One region of the Blautia sp. HCN-20427 genome, then DNA from elsewhere that is predicted to be linked to it. Evidence: riboswitches for the same ligand, from Rfam matches in the RefSeq annotation. Region 1 holds a riboswitch; each other region holds the start of a gene.

The links. A riboswitch is a leader RNA that binds a small molecule or an ion and turns the genes downstream of it on or off. The one in region 1 is predicted to bind thiamine pyrophosphate.
Region 2: another riboswitch for thiamine pyrophosphate. It lies ahead of thiC (phosphomethylpyrimidine synthase ThiC); the one in region 1 lies ahead of WKT17_RS00470 (thiamine-binding protein).
Region 3: another riboswitch for thiamine pyrophosphate. It lies ahead of thiD (bifunctional hydroxymethylpyrimidine kinase/phosphomethylpyrimidine kinase); the one in region 1 lies ahead of WKT17_RS00470 (thiamine-binding protein).

What each region holds. Positions count from the first base shown of each region.
Region 1 is NZ_JBBKBX010000001.1:87,826-97,730, reverse strand. It holds gene truA (tRNA pseudouridine(38-40) synthase TruA) at 1-171, shown strand, start outside; gene WKT17_RS00485 (PaaI family thioesterase) at 184-630, shown strand; gene WKT17_RS00480 (glutamine--tRNA ligase/YqeY domain fusion protein) at 746-2,425, shown strand; gene pdxR (MocR-like pyridoxine biosynthesis transcription factor PdxR) at 2,457-3,887, shown strand; TPP riboswitch at 3,920-4,031, shown strand; gene WKT17_RS00470 (thiamine-binding protein) at 4,116-4,412, shown strand; gene WKT17_RS00465 (ABC transporter permease) at 4,381-5,145, shown strand; gene WKT17_RS00460 (ABC transporter substrate-binding protein) at 5,165-6,178, shown strand; gene WKT17_RS00455 (ABC transporter ATP-binding protein) at 6,195-6,938, shown strand; gene WKT17_RS00450 (hypothetical protein) at 7,213-7,395, shown strand; gene WKT17_RS00445 (DUF3791 domain-containing protein) at 7,460-7,678, shown strand; gene WKT17_RS00440 (DUF3990 domain-containing protein) at 7,821-7,994, shown strand; gene WKT17_RS00435 (hypothetical protein) at 7,996-8,136, shown strand; gene WKT17_RS00430 (hypothetical protein) at 8,335-8,850, opposite strand; gene WKT17_RS00425 (hypothetical protein) at 8,881-9,333, opposite strand; gene WKT17_RS00420 (DUF2325 domain-containing protein) at 9,636-9,905, shown strand, end outside.
Region 2 is NZ_JBBKBX010000021.1:36,995-46,899, forward strand. It holds gene rplI (50S ribosomal protein L9) at 1-327, shown strand, start outside; gene dnaB (replicative DNA helicase) at 347-1,675, shown strand; gene thiC (phosphomethylpyrimidine synthase ThiC) at 1,719-3,026, opposite strand; TPP riboswitch at 3,136-3,237, opposite strand; gene WKT17_RS12680 (MerR family transcriptional regulator) at 3,352-3,816, shown strand; gene WKT17_RS12685 (DUF362 domain-containing protein) at 3,907-4,077, opposite strand; gene WKT17_RS12690 (DUF1858 domain-containing protein) at 4,297-4,497, shown strand; gene WKT17_RS12695 (adaptor protein MecA) at 4,553-5,329, opposite strand; gene WKT17_RS12700 (hypothetical protein) at 5,727-5,936, shown strand; gene WKT17_RS12705 (glycosyl hydrolase family 18 protein) at 6,064-7,776, shown strand; gene WKT17_RS12710 (DUF3135 domain-containing protein) at 7,803-8,612, shown strand; gene WKT17_RS12715 (hypothetical protein) at 8,700-8,966, opposite strand; gene WKT17_RS12720 (ABC transporter ATP-binding protein) at 9,264-9,905, shown strand, end outside.
Region 3 is NZ_JBBKBX010000004.1:19,803-29,707, forward strand. It holds gene WKT17_RS03200 (class I SAM-dependent methyltransferase) at 1-336, opposite strand, end outside; gene WKT17_RS03205 (cyclase family protein) at 361-948, opposite strand; gene WKT17_RS03210 (HAD hydrolase-like protein) at 954-1,616, opposite strand; gene WKT17_RS03215 (NADH-quinone oxidoreductase subunit NuoE family protein) at 1,629-2,096, opposite strand; gene yaaA (peroxide stress protein YaaA) at 2,093-2,866, opposite strand; gene WKT17_RS03225 (HAD family hydrolase) at 3,036-3,701, shown strand; gene WKT17_RS03230 (cysteine-rich small domain-containing protein) at 3,805-4,104, opposite strand; gene fliB (flagellin lysine-N-methylase) at 4,135-5,283, opposite strand; gene thiD (bifunctional hydroxymethylpyrimidine kinase/phosphomethylpyrimidine kinase) at 5,353-6,822, opposite strand; TPP riboswitch at 6,872-6,978, opposite strand; gene WKT17_RS03245 (arsenate reductase family protein) at 6,989-7,348, opposite strand; gene WKT17_RS03250 (bacteriohemerythrin) at 7,360-7,782, opposite strand; gene WKT17_RS03255 (GNAT family N-acetyltransferase) at 7,842-8,249, opposite strand; gene WKT17_RS03260 (DUF1284 domain-containing protein) at 8,296-8,724, opposite strand; gene WKT17_RS03265 (biotin transporter BioY) at 8,721-9,275, opposite strand; gene WKT17_RS03270 (PepSY domain-containing protein) at 9,486-9,905, opposite strand, start outside.

The sequences.
Region 1 (9,905 bases):
GACGGATTTCTCTATAATATGGTAAGAATTCTCACCGGAACTCTGATTGAAGTGGGAAGAGGAGAGAGAAAGCCAGAGGAAATGATGGAAATTCTGGAACGCTGCGACAGAGGCGCGGCGGGATTTACAGCGCCGGCCAGGGGATTGACCCTGCTGGAAGTGCGGTATTAGGAGGAAGACAGTATGGAAAACAGCAGAAACCGGGAAATGGAACAGGAAATTCGTAAGAGCATGGAACAGCTTTATCCTAAGGACCCGGATCATTTGTACAGCCGGATGCAGGTGGAATTTTATGCCTGCAATTACGAGAAAAAAAGTGTAACCCTTCGTTTTCCGGTACAGAGATGGGAATTAAATCACATGGCAACCATGCACGGAGGTCTCATAGCCACGGCTATTGACACCACCTGCGGCGTTACGGTGCGCAGCGTCAGCGGAAGTGAAAAAATTCCTACCATTAACCTGAACCTGAATTATCTCTCCCCTGCCATGGCTCAGGACGCCCTGCTGGTAACGGCAAAAGCAGACCGGGCCGGACGGAGAATCTGCAGTGTATCTGCAGCATGCCGGTCTGAAAAAACGGGGAATCTCATAGCCACTGCCACGGCAAATTTCATGATTCTGGAGTGAAATTTTGAATGCAAATAAAAAAATAAAAGCAAAGCCTTTGAAAAAGCGGGAATTTATGGTACTATAGTCCTTAGACTGTAAAGGAAGAAATTACGATAGATGGAGGAAGAAAAAAGTGGAAAAAGAAACAGCAAAAGAAACCGTTTCTAAAAACTTTATTGAACAGATGATTGAAAAAGACCTGGCAGAGGGCAAATACGAGGAAATTTGTACCAGGTTTCCGCCGGAGCCAAATGGTTATCTGCATATCGGACATGCAAAGTCTATTTTATTAAACTATGGTCTTGCACAGAAATACCACGGAAAGTTCAACATGCGTTTTGACGACACCAATCCGACTAAGGAAAAGGTAGAGTTTGTGGAGTCCATCAAGGAAGATATCAAATGGCTGGGTGCAGACTGGGAAGACCGTCTGTACTTTGCTTCTGACTACTTTGAGCAGATGTACGAAGCGGCTGTAAAATTGATTAAGAAAGGAAAAGCCTTTGTCTGCGATTTGACGGCAGAGGAAATCCGGGAATACAGAGGAACCCTGACAGAGCCGGGCAAGGAAAGTCCCTACAGAAACCGCAGTGTGGAGGAAAATCTGGAATTATTCGAAAAAATGAGAAACGGAGAATTTGAGGACGGCAGCAAGGTACTTCGCGCCAAAATCGACATGGCTTCTCCTAATATCAATATGCGTGATCCGGTTATCTACCGTGTGGCGCATATGACACACCACAACACCGGGGACAAATGGTGCATTTACCCTATGTATGATTTTGCACATCCTATCGAAGATGCCATTGAAGGTGTGACCCATTCCATCTGTACCCTGGAATTTGAAGACCACAGACCTTTGTATGACTGGGTAGTAACAGAACTGGAATATCCGCATCCGCCAAAGCAGATTGAATTTGCAAAGCTGTATCTGACCAATGTAGTGACAGGAAAACGTTATATCAAAAAGCTGGTAGAAGACGGCATTGTAGACGGCTGGGATGACCCTCGTCTGGTATCCATTGCGGCTCTTAGAAGACGGGGCTTTACACCGGAATCCATTCAGAAATTCGTAGAGCTCTGCGGTGTCTCAAAGGCGAACAGTTCTGTGGATTACGCTATGCTGGAATACTGTATCCGCGAAGATTTGAAGATGAAAGTGCCTCGTATGATGGCTGTTTTAGACCCGGTAAAACTGGTTATTGATAACTATCCGGAAGGCGAAATCGAGTACCTGGAAGTGCCCAATAACATGGAAAATCCGGAACTGGGCAGCAGAAAAGTGCCTTTCGGAAGAGAACTTTACATTGAAAGAGAAGACTTTATGGAAGTTCCGGTAAAGAAATACAAACGTCTCTATCCGGACAATGAAGTGCGCCTCATGAATGCGTACTTTGTGACCTGTACAGGCTGCGAAAAGGATGAAGAGGGAAATGTAACGGTTATCCACTGTACGTATGACCCGGCCTCCAAAGGCGGAAATTCCCCGGACGGAAGAAAAGTCAAAGGAACGATTCACTGGATTTGCGCTGAGACAGCCGTAGAGGCGGAGTGCCGTCTGTATGAGAATATCGTAGATGAAGAAAAAGGCGTATACAATAAGGAAGACGGAAGTTTGAACCTGAATCCGAATTCTCTTACGGTAGTCAAAGGCTGTCTGGTAGAGCCGGAACTTGGAAAAGCAGAGGCTTACGACCGGTTCCAGTTTGTGAGAAACGGATTTTTCTGTGCGGACTGCCATGACAGCAAACCGGGAGCGCCGGTATTTAACCGCATTGTGTCTCTGAAGAGTTCTTTTAAACTGAATCAGTAATGATTAAGATGTTATACGAAAAGAGGAGCCTGTGAACGAATTACTAATTCCTCTGGATACAAAAAGCAAAGTGCCGATTTACGAGCAGATTTGTGACTATATCAAAAGGGCTGTGCAGCAGAAGCATTTAATGCCGGGAGAAAAGCTGCCTTCGTCCAGAGCCTTTGCCAGATGTCTGGCTGTGAGCCGAAGCACCGTAGATTTGGCTTATGACCAGCTGGTATCCGAAGGGTATATTGAGTCCATTCCCTGCAAAGGCTACTATATCTGCGAAATAGACAGTCTCTACGTTCCCGGCAGGAAGAGGACAGAAGAGTGGAAAACAGAAAAAGAGAATCCCTCTAAAAGGGCAGCGGGAGAACAGAAAACCTGTGCCTATGATTTTTCTTTAAACGGCATAGCGCCCGGCGGTTTTCCTCACAATATCTGGAAAAAGCTGGCAAGGCAGGTGCTCTCAGAGGATGACGATACCTTGTTTCAGCTGGGAAATCCCTGGGGAGAATATGGATTTCGCAGCGCAGTAGCGGAATATCTGTATCAGGCCAGAGGCATGCGGTGCCGCCCGGAGCAGATTTTAATTGGAGCAGGAAACGATTATCTGCTGATGCTCCTGGGAACCATTCTGGGGAAAAACCGTGTGATTGCCATGGAAGACCATACCTACCTGACTGCATATTACGATTTTCTGCACATTGGGTATGAGGTAAAAGCGGTGAAGCAGGACGAAAGCGGTATGTGTATCTCCTCTTTGAAAGATTCCGGTGCACAGATTGCCTATGTGATGCCCTCTCACCAGTTTCCCGCAGGCACGGTTATGCCCCTGAAACGCCGTATGGCACTTCTGGACTGGGCAGAGGAAGCGGAAAATCGCTACATCATTGAGGATGATTACGACAGCGAGTTCCGTTACCGCGGAAAGCCTATTCCGGCTCTGCAGGGATTTGACAGGGGCGGGCGTGTGATTTATATGGGAACTTTTTCCAAATCCATTGCCCCGTCCATTCGTGTCAGCTATATGGTTTTGCCGGAGTTTCTGGCAGAGCAGTATGCAGAGCGGAAAAGTCCTTTTTCAGTAACCGTGTCCAGAGCAGACCAGAAGATACTGGAGTTATTCTTAAAAGAAGGAGGATATGAGCGGCATTTGAACCGTATGCGGGCTGTCTATAAAAGCAAGCATGACAAAATGGTGAAAGTTCTGCGGGATATGGGGGATATCTGTACTTTTTCGGGAGAATATGCGGGACTTCATCTGGTACTGGAATTCACAAACGGGCTGACAGAAGAGGAGGCAGTTTTGCGGGCAGAAGCGGCCGGTGTTCAGGTCTACGGATACTCGGAATACGGCATAGAAAGCAGCAAGATAAAAAAAGAACCGGAAAGAAAGGTACTTCTGGGCTATGCCTGCATGACCGAAGAAGAAATCGAAAAAGCCATGAGGAAATTGAAAGAGGCCTGGGAATAAGTATTGACAGAAAATTATAAATACAGTAAACTGAACGTTGCAAGGGGAGCTGGAGCAAGTCCGGCTGAGAATAAAACCACATTCGTTTTAGACCCTCATACCTGATTCGGATAATGCCGGCGTAGGAAGCATTTTGTAAAATCTGCAGGTTCAGATACAGACATGAATCCCATCAGGTACTCCCTGGTGGGATTTTTTATACAGAAAGAGAATAAGGAGGAAGGAAACATGAACGCAAGCGTAGCTATCCAGACTTTGCCGGAGGCAAAAGACGACGAGGAATTAATCCGTATTGTAGACGAGGTGATTGCCTATATTAAAAGTACGGGAAATAATTATTATGTAGGCCCTTTTGAGACAACCATTGAGGGAGACTATGACGAACTCATGGACATTGTAAAGGAATGTCAGCATATTGCAGTGAAGGCAGGAGCGCCGTCTGTAGCTGCTTATATTAAGGTCAGCTACAAGCCGGAAGGAGATGTGCTTACCATTGAAAGAAAAGTCTCAAAACACCACCAGTAAAATCTGGACCGTGTCGGCTCTGGCTGTACTGCTGGTGCTTTGGCAGGCGGTTTCCATGGCCGGGCTGATTCCCAACTTTATGCTGCCCTCCCCGGTGGATGTGGGGAAGGCTTTTGTGGGGGATTTCGGGCTTTTAATGGAAAATGCAAAGGTAACGCTTTTGGAGGCGGCTCTGGGACTGGCCTGCGGTATTGCCGTGGGTTTTCTCATGGCGGTAATCATGGAGCGGTTTGAAAAGCTGTACAAAGCCTTTTATCCTTTAATTGTTCTGACCCAGACCATCCCTACGGTGGCCATTGCGCCCCTTTTGGTGCTGTGGTTTGGATATGAAATGCTGCCAAAGGTGATTCTCATTGTGGTGGTGACTTTTTTTCCTATTACCGTAGGACTTTTGGACGGTTTTGGGTCTGCGGATAAAGATATGATCAATCTCATGCGTTCCATGGGGGCAGGAGAGTTTCAGATTTTTCGTTATATTAAGCTGCCGGGAGCCATGAGTCACTTTTTTGCCAGTCTTAGAATTTCCGTGTCGTATTCCGTAGTAGGCGCTGTGATTTCTGAATGGCTGGGAGGCTTCAGCGGTCTTGGGGTTTACATGACACGGGTAAAAAAAGCATTTGCTTATGACAAAATGTTTGCCGTGATTTTTCTCATTTCCATTATCAGCCTGCTTCTTATGAAGCTGGTGGAAATTCTGCAGAAAAAGGCCATGCCCTGGGAAAATGTGAAATAAGACAGAGGAGAAAAGATACATGAAAAAGAAATATTTTGCGACGCTTTTGTGCGCGGCAGTTCTCACAGCTTTTACAGGCTGCGGGGAATCCGGCGATCTGAAAGAAGAGAAGAAAGCAGAAAATAAAACAGAAAATCTGACTTTTGTACTGGACTGGACACCGAATACAAACCATACCGGTCTGTATGTGGCCAAGGAAAAGGGATACTTTGAAGATGAGGGGCTGGAAGTGGAAATCGTACAGCCGCCGGAGGACGGTGCAGACGCCCTGGTGGCGTCGGGAAAAGCCCAGTTGGGTGTTTCCTTTCAGGATACGATGGCACCGGCGGTAGCGGGAGAAGACGCACTTCCCAATACAGCCATAGCTGCTGTTGTACAGCACAACACTTCCGGTATTATTTCCAGAAAAGGGGAGGGCATGGACCGTCCCAAGGGACTGGAAGGGAAAAAGTATGCCACCTGGGACGCTCCCATTGAAAAAGCCATGATGAAAAACGTGGTGGAGGAAGACGGAGGGGATTTCAGTAAAGTGGAACTGATTCCAAGCACAGTGACGGACGAGGTATCCGCACTGAAGACAAAGTCCGTGGACGCTATCTGGGTGTTTTATGCCTGGGCTGGTGTAGCTACAGAAGTGGCAGGTCTGGATACAGACTACTTTGCGTTTAAAGATATCAATCCGGTATTTGACTATTATACACCTGTAATTATAGGAAATAACGAATTTCTGGAAAAAGAGCCGGAAACGGCAAAAGCTTTTTTGAGAGCGTTGAAAAAGGGGTATGAATTTGCCATTGAAGACCCGGATGCGGCAGCAGACATTCTCTGTGAGGCTTCACCGGAACTGGATGTGGAACTGGTAAAAGCCAGCCAGAAATATTTGGCTGACCAGTATAAGGCGGAGGAAGAACGCTGGGGATATATCAGCCCCGAGCGGTGGAACGCTTTTTATAACTGGCTGAATGAAAACGGCCTGTCAGAAACAGAAATACCGGAAAATACAGGATTTTCCAATGAGTATCTTCCGGAATAAGAAAGGCGGCAAAAAAATGGCACAGCTTGAAGTTTCCCATGTGACAAAATCCTTTGACGGCAGGAAGGTTCTGGAGGACGTGTCCATCCGTCTGGGGGAGAAAGAACTGGTGGCTCTTTTAGGCGTCAGCGGCGGCGGAAAAACAACACTTTTTAATGTGATTTCCGGTATCTTAAAGCCGGACAGCGGACAGGTGTTTTTAGACGGGGAGGAGATTACAGGCAGTCCGGGGAAGGTCAGCTATATGCTTCAGAAGGATTTGCTTCTGCCTTACCGCACCATTGAGGACAATGTGGCCCTGCCTCTGATTATCAGGGGGGAGAAAAAGAAGGCGGCGAGAAGTCAGGTGCAGCCCTATTTTCAGGAATTTGGGCTGGAAGGGACTCAGAAAAAGTACCCGGCTCAGCTTTCCGGGGGTATGCGCCAGAGAGCAGCGCTTCTGCGGACGTATATGTTTTCTCAGAAAATTGCCCTTTTGGACGAGCCGTTTTCCGCCCTTGATACCCTGACAAAAAGTGCCATGCATAAGTGGTATTTAAACGTCATGGAGCAGATTCACCTGTCTACAATTTTTATTACACATGATATAGACGAGGCCATTCTTCTGGCGGACCGGATTTATCTTTTAACAGGGAGTCCGGGAACCATCACAGAAGAAATTGTGATAAAAGAGAAAAAGCCCAGAGCGGCGGATTTTAATCTGACGCCAGAGTTTCTGGAGTATAAACGGTATATTCTGGAGAAGATAGGGGAAAATTAAAAGCCGCATATAATATTCAGATAGCAGTGGAGAACTATTATAAAAATGCATTTGGAGATATCGGAAAGTATTACAACATGATAACGCAGCTGTGAGGTGTTTTTGTGAAGGGTTTGTATGTGGTGAGGTAGAGATGGGAAAAGGTATGAGAAGGTCGCAGAAATGCGGCTTTTTCTTTTTGTTTCTTCATCTTCTTGAGTTGCAGATAAAAATCAGTTAAAATAAAGTGTAGAAAGCAGAGGGACATGTTGGGAGAATGTGACAATCATGTATTATGAAGAAGATTGTGCCGCATTACTGGAACAGACTTCAAAAAGAAGAAGCTTATGAGAAGTTTGAGGAAATTAAGCAGGTTTTACAAAAGGATTATGAAGAAAATAAAGAACCATCAGGTGAATTTAATAAGAATATTTGCAGATACGTATGGGCTGTGCTTACCGAATGCTGTACTTTTTGACGCGTCATCGTTGTTTGGACTATAATACTATAGTTCAATAGATAAGAGTAAATGGAGGTTTTGGATGAGTGAAAAGAAAAAGAAAATAGGTTTTACTGTTGCATGTGTAAACGAATTTGCACAACATCATAATCTCAGTATACAGGAAGCATTTCGTTACCCTTTTCAGTTTAAAGGTATTGCGTTTATAAAAGAAAACTATGAAGTTGAGCATACTTTAGATTTTGAAACAATAATAGAAGACTTGGGGATATTGTGCCGAAAAAACGGAGGCGTGTTATGAGATTATATCATGGAAGTAATATTGTAATTGATAGTATAAATTTGGCAATGTGCAGACCATATAAAGATTTCGGTTTAGAAACAACGGAAGAATGTGCAAAATTTGTCATGAATAATAGAAATCGAACATTTACAAATATGATATGGTTATAGGACCTGTTGCGGATGATAATATGGCATTATTATTTCGTCAGTATGAAAATGAAATTATTGATTTTGAAACCTTATTGAAAGGAATGATATATAAAAAGACATCATCGCAGTATTCTTTTCATACAGAAAAAAGTATAAAACTTTTACGAAAGGTAGGAAATTAATATGGATAAGTTTTATAACTCAAAAGTCTTTGAAAAACTTCAGGATAAAGAAACCGGTTTATATATGGAAAGCTCAGAATATGTGTATGATCTTTTTAAAGATGAGATAAACTTTGGACGTATTGTTCAAGCAGAAATATAAGGTTTATAGGATATAACTTTATCTTTATTCATATAGGCTTTCAAAAATGCAGTTGAGGGGTCTTTGTGCCCTAAAATACATACAGAAAAGAAAAAATAAGAATTCCCCATAGAAGATTAGGTATAAAAAACACTGATTTCTACGGGAGATTCTTATTTTAAGATTTAGAAGCTAAAAACGGTATTTCCCGATAGCCCCTTAAATTTCCAGAAGTTTTCCTACACTTTCGTCATATCGGCAGTATTTGCCGTTCGCAGAAAGAAAAGGGGTGTAGGTTTTGGTTCTTACATTTTTTATGTATACGACCTTAGTGGCTGCCATGTAAACCAGAGAAAACTTTTCGTTCAAACTGGAAATCCATTTGTATACTTTTTGGTCTTTGTCTGAGAGCACCAGTTCGTAACCGCCTTCACAGGGCTCTAAGGAGAAATAACTTTTCTCGTCCTTTAAGGCCGTAAATACCTGGCTGTAAATGTAGGATGAAAAATGCTCGCGGACAAAGTTTTTGAAGTCCGGCAGGTTGTAAATCCGATGAGAAACTGCGTCTGTGATTTTGTCGCCGCGCTCAATACGGATTTTCAGGACCTTCAGAATTTCCACTGCGTCATTGATGAAACTCAGACGGTTGTATTCCATGGTTTCCAAAAGAAAAGAAATCAATTCCTTTGACAGAATATCATCATTTTTTGCCTGCTCGAATAACTGGTTGTTCATTGGTTTATCCTCCCTCTTTTGTCTGCGAATTTACGCTTCGCTCTCTTTTTCTTCTTCTTTCACTTCTTCTTTTATTTCGTCTTTTATATCTTTGACGGTTTCAGCGGCAGTCTGTACTTTTTCTTCTGCTTCCTCTTTGATATCCTCTGCTTTTTCGGCAGCTTCTTCGGCCATATCTTCTGCGGTTTCTTTGACTGCTTCGGTAAAATCCTCTTCTTCAAAGATGTCGTCGTCCAGAAAATCGTCGGTGTGTTCTTTGACTTTGCTTACTGCGTCATCTACGGATTTTTCCATGACTTTTTTAAATTTAGAAGCAACGCCTGCAGCAGAAACAGCAGTTTCTTTTAAATTATCCTGAAAGTCAGCAAACTCTTCCTGTAAGTCCGGATTTTCATTTTTCTTCTTAACAAAATAGTAAGCTGCAGCACCTGCCGCTGCGCCTAAAGCGCCCATCCCTAAAAGTTTTTTTCCAAAATTTCCCATATCATTATCCTTTCTGAGTCTCACTCCCATACTCTTATATGTTCTCCATTATAATCCTTTTTATGAGGAGAAGGAAGAGGTATTTTCATTAATTTTCTATGAATTTCAAAAAAACTATTGACAAAAATAGAAAAATCAGTATGATAGTAGCATAAGAGTTAGTTGTAGCTAATTTAACAGAGGAGAGGCAGTTTTACCCTATGTCTTTTCTTTTTACAGACAGGTTAGAAATAACTAACTTAGTGAGCGTATGAATGGAAGAAAAAAGGAAATGATAACAACAATGGAAAGGAGTTTTGCATATGAGTATTGTAATTATCGGAGGAAACGAGAGAATGGTCACCAGATATGAGAATCTGTGTCAGGATTATGGATGTAAGGCGAAAGTCTTTGTCAAAGAACATGGTTCCATTAAGAAAAAAATGGGCTGCCCGGATTTGCTTTTGATGTTTACCAATACGGTTTCCCACAAAATGGTTATGAATGCTTCCCAAGAGGCCAAGAGGAACAACATTCCTATTGTGCGGATTCACAGAGCCAGCACAGCAGCGCTGCAGTCTGTACTGGAGGAT
Region 2 (9,905 bases), on a different contig from region 1:
CCGAAGAATATCAATGATTTGAAGCTTCAGAAAGCACACGAAGACAAAGTGGCAAAAGAAAATCTGGAAGCGGCAAAACAGTTTAAGACAGAACTGGAAACCAAACAGGTGATGGTAAGCATTAAGGTGGGAGAAAACGGCAGAACCTTCGGTTCTGTTTCTACAAAGGAAATTTCCGAAGCAGCCAAAGCGCAGCTTGGTTATGACATTGACAAGAAGAAAATGCAGCTTGCAAATCCAATCCGGGAATTAGGCACCACACTGGTTCCGGTAAAACTGCATCCACAGGTGACTGCAGACTTGAAAGTTGTAGTAAAAGAAGCGTAAGAAGGGAGTTCCCGCCGAAATGGAAGAAGCACTGATTAAGAGAATCCTGCCCCACAGTATGGAGGCAGAACAGTCGGTCATCGGCTCTATGATTATGAGCAGAGACGCTATTGTAGAGGCGTCGGAGATGATTACAGGGGCGGATTTTTACCAGCAGCAGTATGGTATCGTGTTTGAGGCCATGGTGGAGCTTCATGACGAGGGAAAAGCAGTTGACCTTGTAACATTGCAGGAGAGACTGAAAGAAAAGGATTTGCCGCCGGAAATTTCCAGCATGGAATTTGTCCGGGATTTGCTGGCAGCAGTTCCCACCTCAGCCAATGTAAAATACTATGCCGAAATCGTAGCAGAGAAATCCATGCTACGGAAACTGATTAAGACCACAGAGGAAATCAGCAATGCCTGCTATCTGGGCAAAGAGAAGACTCAGGACATTCTGGAAGTGACGGAGAAAAAAATCTTTGACTTGGTGCAGAATAGGGGAAGTGAAGAGTTTGTGCCTATCCGCCAGGTGGTGTTAAACGCCATTGAAAAAATCGAGAAGGCTTCCAGAACCCAGGGCAGCGTTACCGGTATTCCCACAGGTTTTATCGATTTGGATTATAAGATGTCGGGATTTCAGCCTTCGGATTTGATTCTGGTGGCGGCCAGACCTTCTATGGGAAAAACGGCTTTTGTATTGAATATTGCCCAGTATATGGCCTTTCACAGCGATGTGACAACGGCTATATTCAGTCTGGAAATGTCAAAGGAGCAGTTGGTAAACCGTCTCCTGGCTCTGGAATCCAAGGTGGATTCCCAGAATATTCGAACCGGTAATCTGGAAGACGAGGAATGGGCGAAGCTGATTGAAGGCGCCAATATTATCGGAAAATCAAACCTGATTATTGATGATAAACCTGGTATTTCTATCTCGGAACTGCGTTCCAAGTGCAGAAAATATAAGATGGAACACAATCTGGGCATTATCTTTATCGACTACCTGCAGCTGATGACGGGGAGCGGAAGAAGCGAGTCCAGACAGCAGGAAATTTCAGAGATTTCCCGTTCTCTAAAGGCACTGGCAAGAGAACTGCATGTACCGGTGGTGGCTCTTTCCCAGTTGAGCCGTGCAGTAGAGCAGCGTCCCGACCACAGACCCATGCTTTCAGACTTGCGAGAGTCAGGGGCCATTGAGCAGGATGCGGACGTGGTTATGTTTATTTATCGTGATGATTATTATAATAAAGATTCCGAGAACAAAAACATTGCGGAAATCATCATTGCAAAACAGAGAAATGGTCCTATTGGTACCGTAAATCTGGTTTGGATGCCGAATTATACGAAATTTGTGAATATGAAAAAATAAGAGGCAGCCGCTTTCATGCGGCTGCCTCTTGGAATATCCGGTATCACTCGTCATAGATGCTGACAATTTCCCCTTCCAGAATCCGGTTCATATTTTTTACAGCGCAGAAGTTTCCGCACATACTGCAGGTATCTTCTTTTTCCGGTTTGGCCTCTGCCCGGTAGCGTCTGGCTTTTTCCGGGTCCATACTGAGCCGGAACATTTCTTCCCAGTCCAGCCTTTTTCGAGCCGTGCTCATGGCATAATCCCAGTCAGAAGCCCCATGGATTCCTTTGGCAATGTCCGCAGCATGGGCCGCTATTTTAGAAGCGATAATCCCTTCTTTTACGTCCTGTTCGTCCGGCAGACGCAGATGTTCTGCGGGAGTGACATAGCACAGGAAAGATGCACCGTGGGAAGCTGCTACAGCGCCGCCTATGGCAGCTGTAATGTGGTCATATCCCGGTGCAATGTCTGTCACCAGAGGACCCAGTACATAAAAAGGTGCACCCTGACATACGGTCTGCTGGATTTTCATATTGGCTTCAATCTGATTTAAAGGCATGTGCCCCGGCCCCTCGATAATGACCTGTACATTCTTTTCCCAGGCCCGTCGGGTTAACTCGCCCAGTGTCACCAGTTCTTCTATCTGGGAAATGTCCCCGGCATCTGCGATACAGCCGGGACGGCAGGCATCTCCCAAGCTTAAAGTCACATCGTATTTTTGACAGATATCCAGAATCCAGTCATAGTGTTCATAAAACGGATTTTCCAGTCCGGTCATTTCCATCCAGGCAAAGATAATAGAGCCCCCTCTGGAAACAATGTTGGTAAGCCGCTTGTTTTCTTTGAAACGGCAGGCAGTGCTTTTATTGATACCCACATGAATAGTCATAAAGTCCACGCCGTCTTTGGCATGCATTTCTACAATATCCAGCCATTCCTGTGTGGTGATGTCTTTTAATGGTTTATGGTAGTAAACCACAGCGTCATAAATCGGTACAGTTCCAATAATGGCAGGGCACTCCTGAGTCAGCTTCCGGCGGAACTTTCTGGTATCCCCGTAAGAACTTAAATCCATAATGGATTCTGCACCCATTTCCACGGCGCTTTGTACCTTCTGCAATTCCATATCAACGTCTTTCCAGTCCCTTGAAGTTCCCAGATTCACATTGATTTTCGTTTTCAGCATAGAGCCCACGCCGTTGGGATTTAGACATTTGTGCAGTTTGTTGGCCGGAATGACGGCTTTTCCCTCTGCCATGTACTGACGCAGTTCTTCGGGAGAGATACCTTCCTTTTCGGCAACAAGTTCCATTTCCTTTGTGATGATACCCTGCCTTGCGGCATGCATTTGTGTAGTGTAAGTCATAGGTTTTCTCCAATCTTTTATTTTTTAAACCAGAGAATCCGAACCTGCGGCACAGCCATTTTCCACAAAAAAGAAAAAGTCTGTGCCGAAAGGATGCACAGACATATAAAATCAGTATGTGTAAACTCCCTACGTTGGCATAATCCAAATCAGGTAATACAGGTCGAAGCCAAACTTCCTCTCAGCCCATGGGGCTCCCTGGTTATTTTTTATCAGTTTAGCACCGCTTTAAGTAGTTGTCAACAGTTTTTGTCGAACGTATTTTCTTGCAATTTAACAGGGGTTTGTTATAATAATTAGGAGAAACAAAGAAAGGGGTCAGTATATGCAGAAGGCCATTTATTCGGTTTCGGAGGCAGTTCACTTTCTGGGAATTCAATCCCATGTGCTCAGGTACTGGGAAGAAGAACTGTGCCTTCCGATTGGAAGAAACGAAATGGGACACAGATACTACACCCGATGGGATATTCAGGTTTTTCTGAGTATTAGAGAACTAAAGAAAAAAGGGTATGCACTGAAAGAAATAGGAGAACTGACAACCCTTTTTTATAAAAATCAGGCAGAGAAAAAACAACCTGAACATAGAACAGCGACCCTTTCCGTATCAAGGGAATTTATGGAAATTATCAGTAAACTTGTAACGGACAGGCTTCAGGAAAAAAATTCCGGGGAAGAGAGGTATAAAAGACTGGATGAGCGAATCCGCAGCTGCCAGCAGTACAGGCGGGAAGCGGCAGCGGCTGTGGAGAAGGAAGGGCAGAAAAAGAAACGGTTTTTTCAGAAAAAATAAAACGAAGAGGCAGGAATCACGAAAATTCCTGCCTCTTCGTATACGCTTCATGATACAAAACATCATAGATGTTTCTGTATTATGTAAATCTTAGCCTTCTACGATAGCTTCTGTAGGACAAACACCAGCGCATGTTCCGCAGTCAACGCATGTATCAGCGTCGATAACGTATTTGTCATCACCTTCGGAAATAGCTTCCACTGGACATTCACCAGCGCATGTTCCGCAGCTTACACATTCATCTGTAATAACGTATGCCATGATTGTACCCTCCTTATATATTCTGAACCTTGCGATTCAGTTCTTAGGGTTATTCTAATATATTTATTTCTATAATACAAGTCTTAATTTAGAAACATAGCAGGATTTTTTTGTGCATACAGGGGAAAAAAGGGAAGCGTAAAATGGAGAAAAACAGTTGAATATAATGAGAAAAGAGATTATAATAAGATAATAGAAAATTTTAAGGAGGAATTACCCATGAAAGTAACACCAGATATGACAATTGGTGAACTGCTTCGTTTAGATGAAAATATTGTGCCGATTCTTATGAGAGCAGGCATGCACTGCATCGGCTGTCCTTCCGCACAGGGAGAATCACTGGCAGAAGCAGCTATGGTTCACGGAATTGACGGAAATATGTTAGTTGCTCAGATTAACGATTTTCTGGAAAATAAATAAAAATGTGAAAAACCTCCGGGCAGAGATTCTGCTGCGGAGGTTTTTTGCTTGCATCTTAGATTTTTGTCAGCTGTGTCAGTGCATTTTGCGGAATCATGCAACCGCCGTGCTCCTCCAGATAAGCCTGCTTGGCCGGGGAGAAAGAGGTACCGCTTCCATATTCGGAAAGTATGTTGCATACTTTGTTGAAATCTTCCGGCAGGGTTTTCTCCTGACGCAGTATCAGTGAATAGGTACCGTCCTTTTCGTTTTTATACAAAGCGCTGAAACCTTGGAAAAAATTATTCAGTCCGTGAGCGGCTTCAATGACAGTATCCAGATTCCGGAATGTGTACTCGCGCATTAAATTTACGGAAACCGGAGTTTCCTCAGAAATCTCAGTCTTTTTTGTCTCTTTTGTAGTTTCTTCAGAATTTCTTTCTTTCTTTTTGCGTTCCATGGCTCTGGATTTTGCCTCATAAATTTTCTGGAAAATACCCAGAATATCGTCTGCACCTTCTACTTCCACCGGAGGGGCTTCCTCAGACGATGTTCCGGAATTGCCCAGAGGAGTAAATTTGGAAAAACGTGTATCCAGTTCTTCTGGGTCGTCTACCTTGGAAATAATTAAAATAATGCTGTCTGCAGATACGGGAATGGCCTCAATCATCAGAGGGGTATTGTCTGCTTCAAAGCCAAATTCCAGGTTAGCCTGCTGCATCATATCGCGAAAGAGACTTTTGGCATTTTCACTTCCGTAAGCCAGTTCGCTTAAACGAATATGCCGCTCTTCCAAATCAGCTCTGGTAAGTGTGCAGCGTATTTGATTTTCATTTATTTTTTCTATTTTCATAACATCACATCCTGTCTGGTTATTTATCTAAAGATGCTATTTTTCCTTTTATATTATATACTATGCACCGTCGGATTGTAAAGAAGAAATACTTGCTAATTTACCGTACAGATGCTATAATAGGGAACAGATAGAGAAGACTGCCCTGTAAATTTTACAGGAAGGAGTGAAACTCAGGTAGTCTTTTCATGTTCGGCAGATTTTATGATTCAAGAAATGCAGCATTCTGCTGCAGCAGGCGGATACATTCTGTATCACTGCAAATTTCCACTTATACCAGAACATACGGGGAGTCTTTCTTTATCTGTTTGTAACTGAATGAGGCGTTTTGTGCGGAAAAAAAGAAGAAGCAGGATAATAATATATCACAAACATTTGCATTCTGCGGGAGGAAAGTATGGATAAAAACGAAAGGAAGATTCTGCACCGGGAACTGGAGACTTATGAGGATATGGGGGTGACGTTGTATCTGAACGGAAGGTCTACCACACCGAAACGTATTGAGAAAGCATATAAGATGGCAGAAGAAGGCGGTTATATGCGGGATTACATTCAAGATGAAGATGGAAAGCTTCAGGCCGTTTCCTTTGATTTGGTAAAGGGCTGAATCACCATAATTGTGTATAAAAAAGAAAAAAATCTGAAAAAAACATGAAATCCTGGAAGAAATAGATGACGAAAGAAAAAAATATGCTATAATACACATAAAAAGAGAGTTTAAAAGGAGCTGGAAAATGGCAAAACGAAGGAAAAGAAGAAGACGCAGGAGAGGGATTCCTCCCGTGTTTATAGCATTATTTCTTATCGTAATTGTTGGTGCAGCAGGTATTATTACAAGTTATGTAAAGAAATATACACCGTCAGATACCAGAATGGATTTGGAACAGTACTATAAGCTGGAAGGTCAGGAGGAAGCTGCTTTGATTCTGCAGGATACGGTCAGTGACAGCAAAGGCCGGGTGGCAGACGGAAAAATCTATATCCCCTACAGCGTGGTAACGGATACGCTGGACGGAAGATTTTACTGGGATGAAGAGACACAGAAAATGCTGTATACCACACCCGATGCGGTGATGGAGATTCAGCCGGAAACTACGTTCAGTACAACCGCCGGGACAGAGCAGGAGGAAGGTTATGTTCTTGTAAAGGAATTTGACGGCAGTTATTACATTGCTCTGAACTTTCTGGAGAAATACATGCAGATAACAAGTCAGGTATATGAAAGTCCGGCAAGGGCTGTGATTTCTTATAAATGGCAGAGCATGCAGACTGTGGAAGCAAAAAAGGATACCGTGGTGCGTTATCAGGGGGGGATTAAAAGTCCGATTCTTTCAGAAGTGAAAGAGGGTGATTCCCTGCAGCTTCTGGAGGAAATGGAAAACTGGTCCAGAGTTATGACTGCGGACGGTTTGGATGGCTATGTGCAGAAAGAAGATTTAAAAGCAGCAGAAGAAACGGAACTGGTATATGAGGGCAGCTATGAAGAGAATTATACCAGTCTTACCAGAGATTATAAGATTAACCTGGCCTGGCATCAGGTAACATCCGAGGCAGCCAATTCTGCATTTGACCAGACGATGGAGGAGGTAAAGGGGGTGAATGTCGTTTCTCCCACCTGGTTTTCCGTTACGGGAGGCGAGGGTACCATTTCTTCCCTGGCCAGCGCTGAGTATGTGGACAAGGCTCATGCAAAAGGCATGGAGGTATGGGGACTGATTGATAATTTTGATGAAAATGTAAGCACACTGGAAACTCTGTCAAAGAGAAGCGCTCGGACTCATATTATCGAAATGCTTCTAAGTGAGGCAAAAAGAGTGGGAATGGATGGCATTAATGTGGATTTTGAAGCCCTGACAGAGGAAGAGGCACCGCATTTTATCCAGTTTATCCGGGAGCTGTCTGTCACCTGCAGGGCAAACAATCTGGTTTTGTCTATTGATGACCCGGTGCCGCAGTATACGGCTTTCTATAACCGGAAGGAACAGGGAATTATGGCGGATTATGTGATTATCATGGGATATGACGAGCATACCACAGGTTCCGAAAGTGCCGGCTCAGTGGCTTCTCTGCCGTTTGTGGAGGAAGGAATTGTGCAGACGCTCAAAGAAGTTCCCAGGGAAAAGGTGATTAACGCTGTACCATTCTATACCAGATTATGGACAGAGAATAACAACGGTATGGTATCCAGTGAGGTCTTTGGCATGGACCAGGCGGACAAGTATGTCCAGGAAAAGGGGATGGAGGTCTACTGGAACAAAGACGTCTCCCAGAATTACGGAGAACTTGTTACAGCTGAGGGAACACAGAAAATCTGGCTGGAAGATGAAAAATCCCTGGAGGAGAAAATGAAGCTGGTTCAGCAGTATGAGCTGGCTGGTGTAGCTGCATGGAAACTGGGATTTGAACGGGCAGATGTCTGGGAAATCATCGGTAAATATTTACAGTAAGAAAAGAAAATACGAGGTGGAGTATCATGGCAGAATACGAAATGTTTAAGACAACCCTTATGGGCGGATATGACAAGGAAGAAGTGCAGGAACTGATTCAGAAGCTGAAAGACGAAATGGCAGAGATTCAGGTCAACTATAAGAAGCAGATTGCAGACCGGGATACAAAGATTGCAGAGCTTCAGAAACGAATTGAATTAAAAGAAGCTTATCAGGCCCGCATGGAGGAAGATATCAAGGAAAAATACCAGAAGTATATTGACAATTACGAAAGTATCGGAAAGCTGGTATTTGAAGCCCAGATAAAGGCGGAGGGCATGGAAAATGAAGCACGGGAAAAGTGTGAAAAAATGATAGCGGAAGCAGAAGAAGAAGCCAAACGCCGGGTGGAAGCTGTACAGTCAGAGATTGATGATAAACTTCTGGAAGGTAAGAAGAAATATGTGGCTGTACAGGAAGAAATGAACGGTATCGTAGAGCTGATTAATCAGGCTCAGAGAAGATTTATGTCTTCTTATAAGGAGGTACATCAGATTATCAGCAGTATGCCTACATCTCTGAGCGATATCGGGGAGGATACGGAACTGGAAATCCATAAAATCGAAATCCCGGAGGAAGAACATCCGGAAGCAGAAGTGGACGACGAACTGCATCTGGGAGATACCCAGGAACTGGACATCATGGATGCCATGGAGGATATTGCGGAACTGGAAGAGTTTGACGAAGAGGACGAGGAAGACGAAGACAGTAAGCTGGCGCTCCAGATTTCAAAACTGCTCAGCGAAGAGGATGAGGCCATGCTGGAAGAAGAACTGGATGGTCTTCTCAAAGAATAAAAGGTGGATAAAAGCGAGAATAGCAGAAAGGCTGCAGGATGCTCTTTTTAATAAAAAATGGAGCAGGCTGCAGCCTTTTGTTGTCTGTCAGTCTTCTTCAATAATCTGTAGTTCCAGATAGTCAAAGTCCAGGATTTCAATAAAATTATCCTGCGAAAACCGTACTTTTGAAAATTTCTGAAAGTCTTTGATGTTGGCATCCAGCCATATGGGGGATGGAAGATCAAACTCATGGCAGATGCAGTCCAGACAGTGAAATACCTTTTTTGTCCGGCTGTTTTTGGTATCATCACAGATCACCGTGCTTTTCTGAATGCGTGTGTCTTTATAAATATTTCCCATTAATCGGAACATGAAAAACGTCCTTTCTGTATTGTAATCGCTTCTATTTCGCATTGTGATATTTATTATAAGGAAGATGAGAAGGGCTGTAAAGCCTGTTTTCAAATCTTTTATGGACAGGTTGTATAGATTGTATATGGAATTTCTGAAAATCAGTCAAAATGACGGGATTGGTTAGGGGATTGTCCATGCTTACAAAGACTTAAAGTAATATTTGGGCATTTGACCTATGGAAAAAAAGCAGGGATAGAGGTATACTAAACACAGTTCAAACGAGAGCAATCGCATATGTTTAGGAGGATAATTAAAATGGCAAGTTTATCATTACAGCATATTAACAAGACTTACCCAAATGGCTTTGAAGCAGTAAAAGATTTCAATCTTGAAATTGCAGATAAAGAATTCATCATCTTCGTAGGACCTTCAGGTTGTGGTAAATCTACAACACTTCGTATGATTGCAGGTCTGGAAGAAATCACAGGCGGTACATTAAAGATTGGCGACAAAGTAGTAAACGATGTAGAACCAAAAGACAGAGATATTGCAATGGTATTCCAGAACTATGCTCTGTATCCACATATGACAGTTTATGACAACATGGCATTTGGTCTGAAACTGAGAAAAGTTCCAAAAGACCAGATTGACAAAATGGTAAAAGAAGCAGCTAAGATTCTTGACCTGGAAAAATTATTAGACCGTAAACCGAAAGCTCTTTCCGGTGGTCAGAGACAGCGTGTTGCTATGGGACGTGCTATCGTGCGTGAGCCTAAAGTATTCTTAATGGACGAACCTCTGTCAAACCTGGATGCAAAACTTCGTGTTCAGATGCGTACTGAGATTTCCAAATTACATGAAAGATTAGGTGCTACCATCATCTACGTTACACATGACCAGACAGAGGCTATGACACTGGGTACAAGAATCGTTGTTATGAAAGACGGTGTTGTACAG
Region 3 (9,905 bases), on a different contig from region 1:
AATGCGGGCAAACCACACAAATGCACCCACATCGTAAAACTTGATTGGACGATACGCTTCTTCTGCACGAAGAATATGAAATCCGGCCTCTTCAAACACTTTTCTCTGCTCTTTCAGATTCAAATGAGGAAAAGGAGGTTCGCTTCCGGGAAGAACCATCTCCACTAAATCTCTGTCATTTTCCCCTCCAACCTGTTGGGTAATAAAGATTCCGTCCTGCTTCAAAAGACGATATAATTCCTTTGCATTAAAATCCCCATGTCGATTCAAAATAATGTCAAAAGTTTCACTGTCATAGGGAATCGCAGAAGGATTGGCACACTCTTTGATTAGCAAATTAAGGGAAAATCGTATGGAAGATTACTCCATGGAAAGCAGCACGGGCCTCACCGGAGAACCGTCTATCCCTTCCCATTTCAGAGGCTGTGCTGCAAGAAAATAGTTTCCCGGCAATACTTCGCGCAGCACAAGCCCTTCCAGTATAACAACCTCTGCCGAAAGCAGAATTTTGTGTACTACAGGCTGAGTATCTCCTTTCCCCACAGTCTGGCTTTCCACACCAATCAGATCCGTTTTTGCCTCTGCCAATACGCTGGCTGCCTCAGGGGTCAGCAGAATATCCCCTTTTAAAAGCAACTTTCCCGTCCCGTCTTCCAATAGCTTTTTCATACATTCTTCCGTGATTTCTCCGGAGACTTCAGCTACCTTACAAGCTCCCATACACTTGGCAAGAGGAATGGTATCCACCCCGCCTTTGTCCGGGCAAAAATGCTTCGGCGCGTCCAAATGTGTGCCGTTATGACTGCCCATAGTAATCACGGTAAGATTGCAGACATCTCCTTTTTTGATTTCCAGAAAAGGAGTTTTACAAGGCACCGGGTCACCGGGATAAGCCGGTGTAGAAAACAATTCTTTTCCTATATCATATATCTGAAACGCATCTTTCATGCTCTTTAAACCTCCAATATCCGTCCTAGTTCCTCTACTGTTTCTGCAATTTCCAGGGCGCCTTCCTGCTGCAATTCCTTCCGGTTTCCATATCCGTAAGTGACACCAATACAGGAAAGCCCGGCCTCTCTTGCCCCGCAGACATCATAGAACCGATCCCCAATCATCACAGCTTCTTCTCTTGTGTTTTCCAGTCCCAATTCCCCTAAAACCGCTTCAATTACCTGTGCTTTTGTCATCTTCGGACGTGCAATATCACTGCCTTGCATAACCTGAAAATATCCGTCCAGATGAAAATGTTCCAGTACAATTTTCACCATGGAATCCGGTTTTGAAGACGCCACGGCCAGCAGATATCCCTTCGCCTGCAGCTTTCCCAATAATTCTGCAATTCCTTCATACGGCCTGTTTTCAAAGATTCCGGTCACCGTATACCGTTCCCGGTAATACTTCACCGCCTCTTTGGCCTCTTCCTCTGAAAACCCTGCATAGACCATAAACTGGCTCAAAAGCGGCGGTCCTACAAAGACCTCCAGCGCTTCCAAATGCTCTCCCAGTGCTCCTTTTCCCATTTTCTGCAGGGCATATTGTACGGATTTTGTAATTCCTTCTCCTGAAGCTGTCAGGGTTCCATCTAAATCAAATAATAACGCCTTGTATCTCATCATGTTTTCCTTTTCCTATTTTAATGTTCTTATCAGTCCCAAAACCTTTTCTTCTGTCAGTCCTGTATACAGTTTCCCATCTATTTTCATATTAGGAGAAGTTCGGCATTGTTTCATACAGTTCTGAGTTGTCAGGTGCACTTTTTTATCTGCTGAAAGTCCATCTTTGGCAATTTTTAATTCCTTTTTCACGGTTTCTAAAAGCACCATACTGTTTTTATTTTGGCAGCGTTCTCCCGTGCAGAGAACCAGTTCATGGCTGTAATTTGCTTCTTTCAAATCAGGAATCCTTTTCATAATACAGCTAAATATTACACGCTTTACTCCCAGTTTTTCAGCCGCCATTTCCTGTGCATCTACCGGAATATATCCCTCCACTTCCTGTATTTCCCGCAGCATGGACACAATATTTTCCTGTTCTGCCGCATTACGCTGTGATGCATAATACTCTATAATTTCTCGGATTTCATTTTCATTCTTCACTTCTGCAAACCCTCCTTTTCTTTGATAAATACCATTTCCGAGGCAGTGGAATGAACCGGTTCATATCGGTATCCCAACCCTTGGAATTCTTTGACTTTTTCTACTTCTTCTATCTGGTTTTCCGACAGCCAGCGCACCATTTCGCCTCTGGCTATCTTCGCCTGTGTTCCTTTTACTTTTACTCTTCCTTCTGCCCATTCTCCGAAAATACAGGTAATATACCGGACGTCTTCTCTCACATAAGGTGCTACTGTTTTGCTGTATTCCTTGGATGCCAGATTTAAAATTATCCGTTCTTCCTTTACCAGTTCCCGGTAAATATCTTCTTCCCAAAAATCATACAAATCCCGCTTTTTCCGTGAATTTGAAACCGTTTCCAGTCTTGTCTGCATTTCCAACCGATAGGGAATCACTCCGTCCATAGGTCTTAAAATCCCGTAAAGCCCAGATAAAATCCGCAGGTTCTTTTGTGCATATTCCCACTGGTTTTCTGTAAATACAGAAGGTGCCATATACTGATATTGAATCCCTTCATAAGCCAGTACCGCAGGAGTCAGTCTGGAAGAAAAATTTTGATTTTGCAGTCTGTACCAATTCTGCCGGGCAATTTTCTCATTACATTTCCACAGTTTCTGCAGCGTTTGAAAATCCTTTTCTTTCAGAGTATTCCATAAACATTCTGCCTTTTTTAGATACACCGGCTCTGTAAACTCTACGGGTTCATCTGTCCGAATATTCATCTTCTTTGCCGGAGAAATGATAATCTTCATCTTTTGCAAAACCTCCTGTATATTTGTAAACTGCACATCGTACCATCATTATACCACGTCCCATTTTCAAATCCAACGCTTTTCTGCCCTTGCACCTATTCCTGGATTCTGCTATTCTGAAAGAGAAATAAAATATACCAAAATACCGTTTTTAGAAAGGGGGATTTTTATGATACAGGCTGTCATTTTTGACATGGACGGTGTTTTATTTGACACGGAACAGGTTATGAAAGAAGGATGGCTAAAAGCCGGAAAGGAACTGAATTTTCAACTTACGGAAAAACATCTTGGACAAATGCGGGGCGGTTCCAGCGAACAAAATGCAGCGCTTTTTCAGAAATGGTTTGAAGGAAAAATTGATTACCACCGGGCCAGGAGTATACGTTCCCAATACTTATCCGATTACATAGAAAAGCATTCTGTCCCCGAAAAGAAGGGACTACAGGAAATTGTGACTTATCTGACACAGGAACAGATTCCGTGGGCAGTAGCCACCTCCACCCCCAGAAAGCGTGCCTCTCACTACTGGGAGCTGGCCGATATTGCAAAATTTATGACCGCCTCCGTCTGCGGTGATGAGGTACAGCACAGCAAGCCCAACCCGGAAATTTTTCTGGAAGCTGCCCAAAAACTGCGTATACCGCCTCAAAACTGCCTTATTGTAGAGGACAGCATAAACGGATTGAAAGCGGGCAAAGCTGCAAATGGAGTGACCTGCATGGTGCCTGATTTGACTCCTTACACAGCTGCTTTAGAACCTTTCTGCGATTATGTATGCAAAGATTTGACACAGGTTATTGCTCTAATCTCCTCTCAGAAATTTATAAAATTTTGACAACTACCTCTCTTGCGAATCCGGCAGACTCTAATATGTTAGCCAAACGCCCTTTTATCCGGCAAATGTAAGCGTGCCGGACAAAAGGACGTTTCCCTGTCTGTTATTTATTTTTTTTCGCCAGTTCCATAATCTCGTTATATTTGCTCATAATATACCCGTAATTTTTCCTCTTATGAGGCAGAAGACAGGCGCTGCAATCCTTTATGCCATTGTCCGTATATTTGAAGTTTCCGCCGCATTTACTGCCAAGGGCGTACAGCGGGCAATAGCAGAACAGACAGTTAAAATTTTCCAAATCTTTTGTTTCATGGCAAGGAAAATACTCACAGTTTTTGTGAGCAAAAAAAGAATATTCCTTTCCCTCCCAGTATGGTTTTTCCTGTTTTTTTTCTTCACTCATGGTCTGATACTCCTCTCTTTTTATTTTTTTCTATGCGATATCCGCCATATGCCTGGGACTGTACTGCCCGTTTTCATGGAAAATTTCTTCCAGAAGATTCAAATTTTCATCGGAGTGTTCAATTTCTCTTGCATATTCATAAGCTGTCTGAACAATTTCAGAAAAGGTCAGTCGTTCCTGATTCTGCAGCCATTTTGCGAAACAAAGTTCATCTATCCAGAAGACGCTGAACACAGCCAGAACCATTTTGGTATACACCATATCGTCATAAACAGCGCCGCAGAAATAAGTATAGACAAAAAATATAAGAATCTGTTCCTGATAAATTTCCCAGTTTTCCCTTTCCTTTTCTTCTATGTACTGCAGAAATTTTCCACGCTTTTTCTCATAAGAAGACCTTCCTTCTCCGTATAATTCAGCTTCCAGACAGGACAGGTTTCCCTCCCATTCCGTGCGCAGCACTTCCAGTCTGCGCAAGTCTTTCAGCATAAACTGCATACTCTCAAAACGAATTTCTGAACGTTTTTCAGGTTTTCTATCTTTTATTTTCTTATCTGCTTTCTGCAGTTCTTCCGCAAAATCCACTTCAAAAAGTATGCCTTCTTCCAAAGCATTCTGGAAGAGCTGTGTTATGTGCAGACATAGGAAAACTCGCTTTCTGATACTGTATTTCCGATTTTGAAGGATTTGAAAAAGATACGTTCGCACCTCTTCCAGCTTTCCGAAAAGCAGAAAATCAAAGTCTTCATAATCTTCCTCTATTTCTTCCAAATCGTCCTCTTCTTCCAGAAATTCCACTCTGGATTTGCAGCCCAGAATCATTTCTGCTGCCACAGGACAGGAAAGAGACAGGGACAGCTCCCGCAGGTTTTCAAATTCCTCTGTGTGCCTTGGATACTGCCTGCAGGTTTCGCACAGTGAGGAGGGGCCCAGTTTCCTATAGATATCGCACAAATTCTTTTCATTTAAAAAGCTGCAGCGCTTTTCATACTGCTCAAAGGCTCCCACAGACCAATCAATAGAGTTCAGAAGACGGATACCGAAATCTCCCTTCACCCGACTGTAGGTTTCCAGAGATTCCTCATCTATGAATATCTGCCAGCCTGCACAGCAGGTATCCGGACATTTGTCAGCCGTGCAGACAAAATCCTGATAATAGTGGGGTTTTCTGTAATACATAGTGAAAATGTTCCTTTCTGCTTTTCTCGTAGTATTCTCAAAAAAGAATACCACTGCCCCACCCCTTTTTCAAGTTTCCTTCATGTATTTCTCAAAAATATTTTCCACATTTTCTTTTCTCAACGCATACATATGATTCAGCGGCCCGCTGCCGTTTCCCAGGTTCAACTGTGCCCGCAAGGCTCCGGTAATGTATGCTTTTGCCCTTCTGACGCTCTCCGGCACATCATAACCTTTTGCCAGATTACAGGCTATGGCAGAAGACAGCGTGCAGCCAGTGCCGTGTGTATTGGGATTTTCCACTTTTTCTCCTGGATACCAGATAAATTTTCCTTCAAAATACAACAAATCATCTGCCGTCTCCTTTAAATGTCCGCCCTTTAAGAGCACAGCTCCCTCCATGCCCTCTCCAATGATTTGCGCCGCTTTTTCCATATCTTTTCCTGTATGAATGTTCATTCCTGTCAGAATTTCCGCCTCTAAGAGATTGGGGGTCACCACATCAGCCAGCGGAAACAGTTCTGCCTTTATTGCCTTCTCTGCCTCTTTCTGCATAAGAGTTCCCCCACTGGTAGCTGACATGACCGGATCCGCCACAATATTTTCGGCTTCATATTCCCGCAGTTTTTCTGCAATGGCATGGATAATCTGGCTGTCTGAAACCATACCGATTTTCACAGCATCCGGACAGATATCCTGGAAAATACAGTCCAGCTGCTTTGCCACAAATTCCGGCGGTACGTTCTGAACCCCGTAAACTCCGGTAGTGTTTTGTGCAGTCAGGGCAGTAATGGCTGTCATGGCATACAGACCGTGTGCAGTAATGGTTTTTATATCGGCCTGGATACCTGCTCCGCCGCTGGAATCTGAACCTGCAATGCTCAGAACTTTTTTCATACTCCTTGCCGTCATTTCTTCTGAAAGTTCCCGCAGCCGCCTGCAGGCCTCTTTTATATTTTTCTGTCCGTAAATCCCGGAAACCACAGCAACACCGGAAACGCCGCTGCCTTTTAATTCCATCAGATTACTTTCTTTCACGCCTCCGATAGCTACCACCGGAATGGAAACGGCCCGGCAAATGGCCTGCAGCTCTTCTCTTGCAACAGGCTTTGCGTCCTTCTTGGTAGAAGTTCCAAATACAGCTCCCACGCCCAGATAGTCTGCACCCAGAGCTTCTGCTTTTCTGGCATCCTCCACAGTCCGGCAGGACACACCAATGAGTTTATCCGGCCCCAGTATTTCTCTGGCTTCCAAAAGCCCCATGTCCTTCTGCCCCAGATGAACACCGTCCGCCTGCACCTTCCTGGCAATTTCCACGTTATCATTAATCACAAAGGGAACTTTGTATTTTGCTGCTAACTGCCGGATTTTTACGGCTTCTTTGAAAAATTCTTCTTCTGCTAAATGTTTTTCCCTCAGCTGCAAAAAGGTAACTCCTCCTTCCAGAGATTCTTCCACCTGTTCTTCAAAAGACTTTTCTCCCACCCAGGTTCTGTCTGTCACTGCATAAAGCTGCATATCTTCTTTTTTACATTTCATGTCTTTTCCTTTCTTTCGGAGACGTAAAAACCGGGAAACGTCAGCACGTCTCCCGGTTTTCACATCTCCCTACGCTGGCATTACCCATATCAGGTTAAAGGGTCGAAGTTTGAGCACTTCCTCTCAGCCCGCCTACGGGCTCCCCTGACTGCATATGAAATTGTTTTTATGCATTTTCCAGCTTTTCTGTCCATTCTTTCTCCTTAAAGCCGGGAAGTGCAAAATCTTCGCCCACCAGAATCGGACGCTTCACCAGCATCCCATCTGTGGACAGAAGTTCCAACTGCTCTTCTTCTGTCATGGAAGGCAGTTTGTCTTTTAAATGAAGTTCTTTGTACTTATTCCCGCTGGTATTAAAAAATCTCTTTAAAGGAAGTCCGCTTTTTTCATACCATTCTCTTAATTCTTCCTTGGAAGGTCTGTCCTCCACAATATGGCGCTCTGAAAATTCCGGATTTCTCTCTTTCAGCCATTTTTTTGCTTTCTGGCAGGTGGTACATTTTGGATATTCCACAAATAATAACATAATTTTGATCCTTATAATCTCTCTGCATTCGATGCCATGAATTTGTACTCCGCTACAGAACGGTCAAAGCCTTTGATGTGGTCAAAGAGCCAGTCCACAACATTTTTCTGTACCTGTGCAACAAAAGCTTCTGTAGGACCTTCTTCCTCTTCCAGCATTTCCTGTAATTCTTTTACTGCTTTTTTGAATTCCGCATGTTTTTCCTTATGTTCTTTGATACCCGGATATTCCATTTCTTCCTGCAGTTTCTCCTCTGCACTAAAGTGAAATTCTGTATAGTCCAACAGGTAATCCAGCATTTTTACTGCTTTAATTTTACCCTGTCCGTCTTCACAGCTTTCCAGAAGCTGGTTAATTCTGCCAATCAGTTCTTTATGCTGAGAATCTATCATCTCATTTCCTGTTACTAATGTTTCATCAAATTCTGCTCTCATAGTCTTAAACCTCCTCTGTGATTAGCTATAGTGTACCACATTTTTTCCGGTTTTCCAATCTAAATTTCCTTTTCCAGAATCACTTTCTGACACCGAAGTCCATAATTTCTGTAAAATTCCAATACCGATTGATTGAAATTCCACGCTGTCAGTTCCAGTTTAAAAATATTCCTGCGTCTGGCTTCCGCTTCTGCCTCTATAAGCAGCAGTTTTCCGATACCCCGGTTTCTATATTTTTCGTCCACGCAAATTGCCTCCACATAGGCTCTCTGCCTTTTTCTGGTAATACTGCCTCCTCCGGCTGTATGATACTTTATCTCACACATGCCCACCATTTTTCCGCTTACGCTGGCTGCCAAAAACAGGATTTCCGGGTTAGCCATGTCTTCTGCAAACTGCTCCAATGTATAAAAATGCTGCACATCTTTATAAATATCCGGTCTGGCCTGGCTGTGCAAATCATGCACCTGCTACATAAATCCCGCGATTTCTCTGTAGTCCTCTTTCTCCGCCTTACGAATCTTTGGCTGTTCCTTCGTATCCTCCATATCTCTCCTGCTCCTTCCTCCTGCAAATTTCACCCCACTGGCAATGCCCACAGATTCCCTCCCGTCTGCCTGGCTTCAGAATACTCTTCTCCACCAAATGAAAAAACTCTTCCCAGGAAATGACACAATTTTCTTCCAGTCCACATGCAAGCAGCACCTTTCGGTCATATTCTTCCACTTTATCCTGGCTAATGCAGATATCTTCCCTTAAATTTGGACATTTCTTACATAGAATATCCCCTGTTGTCACAATTTGCAAGATTGGATTCTGCTCCATGCCTGCCAGAACGTTTTCCATATGCGCTGTAAATCCGTCACTATACCCTTTTCCCTCAAAAAAAGCAAGGCACATACCATGATGTGCCCGCAATCTGAGAAGCCTTTCTTCTCTCATCTTCTGATAACGCCTCCCAGTCTCTTTGTCAAAACCATTGCCAACAAAATTTTCAGCAAATCCGGAATAATAAAAGGAATGACACACCAGCCTAATACTGCGCCGATTCCCACTGGACCTGTCTGGCTGGTATACACGACCAGAAACCACAGAGTTCCTACGGTATAGCAGGCCAACAGTCCTGCAAGCATGGAAAAGAACAGCGCTGCCTTTCCTCTTCCGAAGAATTTTTCCATCCCCCACATCACCAGTGCAGAAACCAGAAATCCCACAATATATCCTCCGGTAGTTCCTGCCAGAACTCCAATTCCTCCTGTAAATCCTGCAAACACCGGAATTCCTATGATGCCAAGCAATATGTAAATCAAAACCGCCATGCTGCCTCTTCTTCCGCCTAAAATTCCCACAGCAGTAAAAACTCCCATAGTCTGCAGTGTAAATGGCACCGCCGCCGGAATGGAAATCCAGGAGCATACTGCAATTAATACTGCAAAAATACTCACATAAACCAAATCTTGTGTCTTATTTCGTTCCCCTGCTATTGTTGTCATATTCTTTTTCCTTTCCTGTTGCTGTTTTTCAATTTTTCTTCCTACACTTTACCATAGGGTAGCAATAATTGTCAACCTTATTATACTTTTAAGTTTACAATATACTTTTTGTTTACAATAAATGTGGCACAAAACAGCTATGGAAAAGAAAATAGGAAAAGCATTTTCATTCTCCATATGGTTTCGTGCCACATCTTCCTCTTGTATTTCTTAGTAGTTCTCTTCGCTCCACTTCAGGAAGGAACCTGTATTCGCGTCAATTTCAAACTCATACTCTGTCTGCTGGTAAACAATATCTCCCTCGTAGATATATTGCCCGTCATCCAAATCCAGTTCCATGCGCAAATCTTTTTCCTCTGCTCCGGGAACACGTTCTAAAGCCGCTTTTTTCGCGTCTTCCTGGCTGACAGCTACCTGAACGTTCTGTGCATCTCCCTGGGAACTGCTTTCTGCTGTGTTCTGCTGGTTTGCTGTATCCTGTCCCTCTGTTGTCTGTGTACCGGAGGGTGTCTGTGTCTCATAAGAATCACGGACGTCTGTTTCCTCACTTAAAACGGCTCCGTCACTGGCCCCGATGTCATAACTGTACTCCTTCTCTCCTGCATCAAACTCCACTTCGTAAATACTTCT